Regions from separate parts of the Alteromonas sp. G5_S2_22_S1 genome, predicted to be linked through region 2. Evidence: predicted binding sites of a transcription regulator. Region 2 holds the regulator's gene; each other region holds the start of a gene.

Evidence for each region. Region 2 encodes sigma-54, which starts transcription at its own class of promoters, with help from an activator protein. Its sites were predicted from a motif close to GTTGGCACGNNNNTNGNNT; they were not measured.
Region 1: the regulator sigma-54 is predicted to act here: its motif matches at 1,266-1,284, upstream of glnK (P-II family nitrogen regulator).
Region 3: the regulator sigma-54 is predicted to act here: its motif matches at 1,035-1,053, upstream of ACTRWF_RS13350 (DUF2884 family protein).

The regions. Positions count from the first base shown of each region.
Region 1 is NZ_JBQKUJ010000019.1:38,914-41,189, reverse strand. It holds gene ACTRWF_RS16845 (ammonium transporter) at 1-829, opposite strand, end outside; gene glnK (P-II family nitrogen regulator) at 862-1,200, opposite strand; gene ACTRWF_RS16835 (hypothetical protein) at 1,483-2,276, shown strand, end outside.
Region 2 is NZ_JBQKUJ010000002.1:238,681-240,956, reverse strand. It holds gene lptB (LPS export ABC transporter ATP-binding protein) at 1-501, shown strand, start outside; gene ACTRWF_RS03255 (RNA polymerase factor sigma-54) at 575-2,056, shown strand; gene hpf (ribosome hibernation promoting factor) at 2,087-2,276, shown strand, end outside.
Region 3 is NZ_JBQKUJ010000012.1:31,938-34,213, forward strand. It holds gene ACTRWF_RS13340 (mechanosensitive ion channel domain-containing protein) at 1-564, shown strand, start outside; gene ACTRWF_RS13345 (hypothetical protein) at 634-825, opposite strand; gene ACTRWF_RS13350 (DUF2884 family protein) at 1,161-1,973, shown strand; gene ACTRWF_RS13355 (NAD-dependent epimerase/dehydratase family protein) at 2,203-2,276, shown strand, end outside.

The DNA of each region.
Region 1 (2,276 bases), on a different contig from region 2:
TTAAGTCAGCTTTACCAAACAAGATGCGTGCAACGATAAGTGCAGCAATTGCACCACCTGCAGCGGCAGCATTCGTATTCATAAATACGATAGCAACCGCGTTTGCACTTTCAACCGTTGCAGTAGCCAGTACTGAACCACCGTTAAAACCGAACCAACCCATCCACAGAATGAATGTACCTAGCGTTGCTAGCGGTAAGTTTGCACCAGGAATCGCATTTACTTTACCGTCTGCTGTGTATTTACCTTTACGTGCACCAAGAACGAGTACACCAGCAAGCGCTGCTGCAGCACCAGCCATGTGAACAATACCTGAGCCTGCAAAGTCAGAGAAACCAAGGTCGCCAAGGGTATACATACCAAATACCGCTTCGCCGCCCCATGTCCAAGCACCTTCCATTGGATAGATAAAGCCCGTCATAACTACAGCAAATGCAAGGAAAGCCCAAAGCTTCATACGCTCAGCAACCGCACCAGATACGATAGACATTGCTGTAGCAACAAAAACCACTTGGAAGAAGAAGTCAGCAGAAGGCGCATAAGTCGCTGGGTCTTCGGCAACACCGGTTGCACCGTCACCCATAATGCCACTTAGGAAAGGACCCCAATCGCCACCACCGTACATAATGCCGTAACCGCAAATCATGTACATGGTGCAAGCGATAGCAAATAGTGCCACGTTTTTAGTTAGAATTTCTGTGGTGTTTTTAGCTCGAACAAGACCCGCTTCAAGCATCGCAAAACCTGCAGCCATCCACATTACCAGTGCACCGCAGATTAGAAAATAAAAGGTATCTAGCGCATACCCAAGTTCAAAAGTGATTTCCATTATGGTTTTCTCCGCAAATATATCGTTGTGGCTTACAGCGCGTCGCTATCCGACTCACCAGTTCGAATACGAACGGCGTGTTCAAGGTCATAAACAAACACCTTGCCGTCTCCAATTTTGCCTGTTTTGGCAGCGCCAACGATGGCTTCTACCAGGCGCTCTACTTGATCATCCTGAACAGCAATTTCCAGTTTGACTTTAGGTAGAAAATCCACCTGATATTCCGCTCCGCGGTAAAGCTCAGTGTGTCCTTTTTGACGTCCAAAGCCTTTCACTTCGGTCACGGTCAAGCCGTCGATACCGATTTCTGAAATGGCTTCACGAACATCATCTAGCTTGAACGGCTTGATGATCGCTGTGACTAGTTTCATGAGTTGCTCCCAGTTTGTTTTGGTTATTCTGTGTTAATGGTCGAATATCTAACTACCCGAAGATAAACCAAGAGCCATGCCACAAATATTTACCATTTAAAATCAGCTAGATAGGCAATTCACACATACGCTTGCACAAAAATAATGCACAACAATGGTGCATGTTGAAAAAAATGCCCAGTTTTGAAGCGATACGAGGCAATATTGAGGTGAGCCGACTAAAAAGTACGATGAATTTAGGATGGAACTATTCGATTAAGCCTGTGGTCTGTTAATAATATTATGACCACTATCACTCCCGCATTTTCAGCGCCTGAGCGCTATATACAACATCATACCGTTGCTAAGAAAACGGCATGGCGCCCGTTATTGATTTCAGGTTTAGTACACGTGATTGGGGTTATCTTGGTCGTCATACTTTCTCAGCTGAGCATTGATACTCAAAAAAAACGCGCCACTATGTCTAAGCAAACGGCCGAGATAAACGCCAAACTGTATTACCCGCCCGCCCCGAAACCCCAGTCTCTCCCCCAACAAAGCAAACCGGTAGAGGCTTCCCGAAACACGCCAGAAACCAGGTTAAAACCTGTCATTTCAAAGCGTACAGAAGCAGTTGATACTAAAGCTAAAATTACAGAGCGCCCCGCCCCTCAACAGAAAGAGAATACAAAGGCAAAACCGCAAAAAGCCCCCGTCGACATTAAGCCCACTAACACACCGGCAACGCCCATACCTAGGCTTTCACAGGATGCAAATCGGCGCGCTGGCTCGCTAAATCTATCGGTAAAAGACGGTTCGGCCCTTTATTTTGAAAAGTATCACAGGGACAAAGTCGCTGAAGATGCTGAACAGGCAGCAAGCGCATTTCAAGAGCGCAAAAACAGCCCGAAACTCGGCGGACCAAGCACACAGCAAATACAAGCCGCCGAAAATAAACGCCCGACTAAACGCGTGAATTGTAGTAGTAACACTAACAAAACACTGGCGATTTTAAGCGGAATTACCGGTGGCACCTTAGAATGCACCAAAATGGACGATCACAAGCGTTTTATTGACGCTAGAGTCAATAAACTCCC
Region 2 (2,276 bases):
GCACGCCGCGGAATTGGCTACCTTCCGCAAGAGGCATCAATTTTCAGAAAGCTTACGGTACATGAAAATATCATGGCCATTTTGCAAACCCGTAAAGATTTAAATTCACAGCAGCAGGAAGAAGAAGCTGACGCGCTACTTGATGAATTTAATATTAACCATATACGTAATAGTACAGGGATGAGTTTGTCCGGTGGTGAACGACGGCGTGTTGAAATAGCACGCGCACTAGCAGCTAATCCGCAATTTATTTTATTAGACGAACCGTTTGCTGGTGTTGATCCAATATCAGTTAATGATATAAAGAAGATAATACAGCATCTTCGAGATAGGGGTATTGGAATCCTTATCACCGACCATAACGTGCGAGAAACATTGGATGTTTGTGAGAAAGCGTACATTGTGAGTCATGGCGAGCTTATCGCGCAAGGAACAGCGGAACAGGTTTTAAGTAATCAAAAAGTAAGGGATGTATACCTAGGCGAACAATTCAGGCTATAGTTAGTGTAACTGAATTGTCATTTTTCAATTTCGCTCTGGTGTATTCAATTTAGAGCATTTAAATAAGACGTAGATGAAACCATCTTTACAGCTAAAATTTAGCCAACAACTTACCATGACACCCCAGCTTCAGCAGGCGATAAAACTGCTGCAGCTATCTACGCTTGATCTTCAGCAGGAGATTCAAGAAGCCCTCGATTCAAACCCTTTATTGGAAGTTGAAGAAGGTAACGACGAGCCGCAAGTAGAAAAAAATAATATCGATAGCGACGATAGCGTGACAGAAGCGTCTGCGACAGCGTCTAGCGATACATTGGAAGCGGGTGACGCGTTAGAAAAAAACGACCTTCCCGATGAATTGCCTATCGACAGCACATGGGATGAATACTATTCAGCGTCATCGGCCCCAGCGCCAGGTCCTTCAAATGACGATGAACAAATATTTCAAGGCGAAACCACCGAGGATATTCAGGAACATTTGTCGTGGCAGATGCGATTGACCCATTTCTCAGATACTGACCGCGCCATTGCTACGGCAATTATCGACTCTATTGACGAGTCTGGCTATTTAACCGTGACCCTTGAAGACATTCTTGACGCGGTAAACTCTGAGGATATGGAAGAGCCTATAGAAATGGACGAAATAGAATGCGTACTTAAGCGTATTCAGATGTTCGACCCCATTGGTTCGGGCTCCCGCTCGCCGCAGGAATGTCTAATGGTGCAACTGCGCCAGTTCTCAGAAGACACACCATGGCTTAACGAAGCCAAACAGCTTATAGAAGAATATTCAGACCTATTAAGCAGTAAAGATTATCGCACGTTAATGCGTAAGAGCCGCTTGAAGGAAGATCAGCTGCGCGAGGCAATGCGTTTATTACAAACCTTGAATCCTCGCCCAGGTAGTGCTTTAGTTACTAAAGAGCCTGAGTACGTTATTCCTGATGTCTCGGTCGCCAAAAAGAATGGCCGTTGGGTGGTTGAGCTTAACCCCGACAGCCTGCCTAAGTTGAGCGTAAATCAACAATACGCTGCAATGAGTCGTCGTGCCAAAAATAGTAGCGACTCACAATTCATCCGCTCACACATGCAAGAGGCTAAGTGGTTCATTAAGAGCCTTGAATCTCGCAACGAAACCTTAATGAAGGTGGCAAACTGTATTGTGCAACAGCAAATGGGCTTTTTTGAACATGGCCCGGAAATGATGAAACCTATGGTGCTTAACGATGTAGCAGAAATGGTAGATATGCACGAATCAACGATTTCACGCGTCACAACGCAAAAGTATATGCATACACCACGTGGTATATTTGAATTGAAATACTTCTTCTCTAGCCACGTAGCAACAGAGTCTGGTGGTGAGTGCTCATCTACCGCGATTCGTGCATTGATCAAAAAGCTAGTGGCGGCTGAAAAGCCGAGCAAGCCACTAAGCGATAGCAAGATTGCTTCATTGTTGGCCGAACAAGGCATTAAAGTTGCCCGGCGAACAATAGCAAAATACCGGGAATCATTGTCGATCCCGCCGTCGAACCAACGCAAGAGCCTAATTTAAACAGGCTTAATAATATAAGGAAGACGAAATATGCAAATCAACCTTACTGGTCATCATGTCGAAATCACCGACTCTTTGCGTAATTATGTCGATACGAAGTTCAGCAAACTTGAACGTCACTTTGATCACATTTCTAATGTGCATGTCATCCTGAACGTTGAAAAATTAAATCAAAAAGCCGAAGCGACCGTTCATTTAAGTGGCGCTGAAGTATTCGCAT
Region 3 (2,276 bases), on a different contig from region 2:
GACAAAGATATGTTAGACCGCTTTTCAAAAATTCGTTATATCAACGAATATATCGATAAAAAGAAAAACGAACTGCGTGCTTATCACAGGGATTACTCCATTGATGAGTCGGATTTACTCAATAACCGCAAGCTAACCAATATCGGTACGTTTAGAGCCTACTTAGAAGCCTATTTGCGCAAGCATGCGAATATCAACCAAGAGCTTACGCTTATGGTTAGGCAGCTTCCCCCTAATGAGCTAGGTTTGCCCTTAGAAATTTATTGCTTTAGCGCAGAAAAAGAATGGGTCAAATACGAGAAAGTACAGTCGGATATTTTCGACCACGTCATGGCCATGCTTGACCTGTTCGACCTACGCGCCTACCAGCGAGACGGTCACCTCTCGCTTTTAGCCCACCGCGAGCACAGTGCCTATCAGCAAGAGGCAAAGGTGAACGCCAGGCAAGGTGCTGATAATAGTGCCAAGCAAAGTACAAGTGAAAGTTCTGATGGAAGTGCCGATGAAAGGACAGAGCGTAGTGTAAACACGCCTGCAGAGCCTCACAGCACGCCGAAAGCGTAACCATCAATAACTGTTTTACAGACGTAAAAAAACCGGCTTTGAAGCCGGTTTTTTCATAACGCTTTTTGCTTAAGCTAAGGCATAGGCCATCAGCATGCAAAGCACCAAACCTGTAACGCCAAAAAAACCGTACTCGATTTTTTCCTGCATACCTTCAGCACCTGCTTTAGCAGTCATAAAGCCCATAACGATGCTGCTTAGCCCTAGCGTAAAGGCAATTAGCGCAACACCAAACATAATTGCATTAATCCAATCAGCCATTGTGATAACCCCTTAAAATTATTGGCGGTATTATGCACCAATAATTAAGATTTGAACATGCTTGGATGGGTTTAAATATGCCGTAAAAGGCATAAATTGATCTTAGTCAAAATGGCTAATTTATTATTATATTCGCCAAAAAATGAAGCCGCCTATATTTCCCGCCCTTTCAAAAAAACATAACCCACTGAAAAATATAATCTTTAAATTATGGCAAGAGCATTGCTCTATTCTTTGCAAACAGGCTATCGCCGCCGCTTTTAGCAAGCCCTGGCTATACCGAACTACATTTTGCACGCGCACTACCGTGTTATTAGTGAAATAAGGAATGAACAATGTCTAACAAACTATTACTTTCAGTTGCCATCACCAGCGCTTTAATCAGTGGACAGGCACTTGCACACGATAAGAACTTTCAGACCAACAGCTGTGATATGGAGCTTGATGGTCACATTCAATACTATCAAGGCGACTTAACCGTAACCATGGATAATGGCTCGGTGATGAGCATAGACGCTCAACACAATATGACCGTTAACGGCGAAGCTGTGTCGCTTAATCGCGAGCAAAAAAAGTGGGTGGGTGAATACTACGACAATATAGATATGGCCATTCCAATGACACTGAACATTGCCAGTGAAGGTTTAGAGATTGCTAATGTCGCGGTAACTGAAGTATTCACAGAGCTCCTTGGCGGCGACCAAATGGGCGACGACTTTCGTGAACTCTTTGACTCGCTCGACGCTAAGCTCAACACCTCATTTTATGATGAAGCGGGTAATATCCGTGTCGATTCAACCAAGTTCGATGAGCCAGGTTGGTTTGACGAAAGCTGGGAACAAGAATTTGAAACCCAGATAGAGTCATTGATTAGCGAGTCGATAGGCAGAATTTTAATAGCCGTAGGTACTCAGATGCTATGGGAAGGCGGCGATATGTCTGAATTCGAAGAAAAAATGGAACGTTGGGGTGAAGACCTAGAATATCGTCTTGAGAGTCAAGCCGCCGCATTAGAAGAAAAAGGCGATGCTTTGTGTAAAGTGTTGAAACAGGCTGATTATGCTGAAGGAAAAATGCAAGCGTCAATTGCCGGGCTTGAAGAGCTGAACCTGTTAGATATCGATGGTCATGCAGAAATGAAGATGTAATAGCCCTTCGTATCAAAACCATTAACATCTATAAAGCCAATGATGGGTAACGCCCATAGTTGGCTTTTTTCGCAAGTCCGCCCCTGTCTTAGTGTATTAACCCCGTTTAAACCTTTGCGCTTTTAGTGCCGCTTTTTAAGGCAATCAGTAAAACGACTTGCGTATTGATAAAAGCAAGACTTTGCAAATTAATATAATCTACGGCTATTAAACAAAGGGTATTGAGACTATGACGCAAAATTTAGTAATTACGGGTTATGGATGGTTAGCCGGGTATGTTGGCGAAGCACTTAACGATGATTT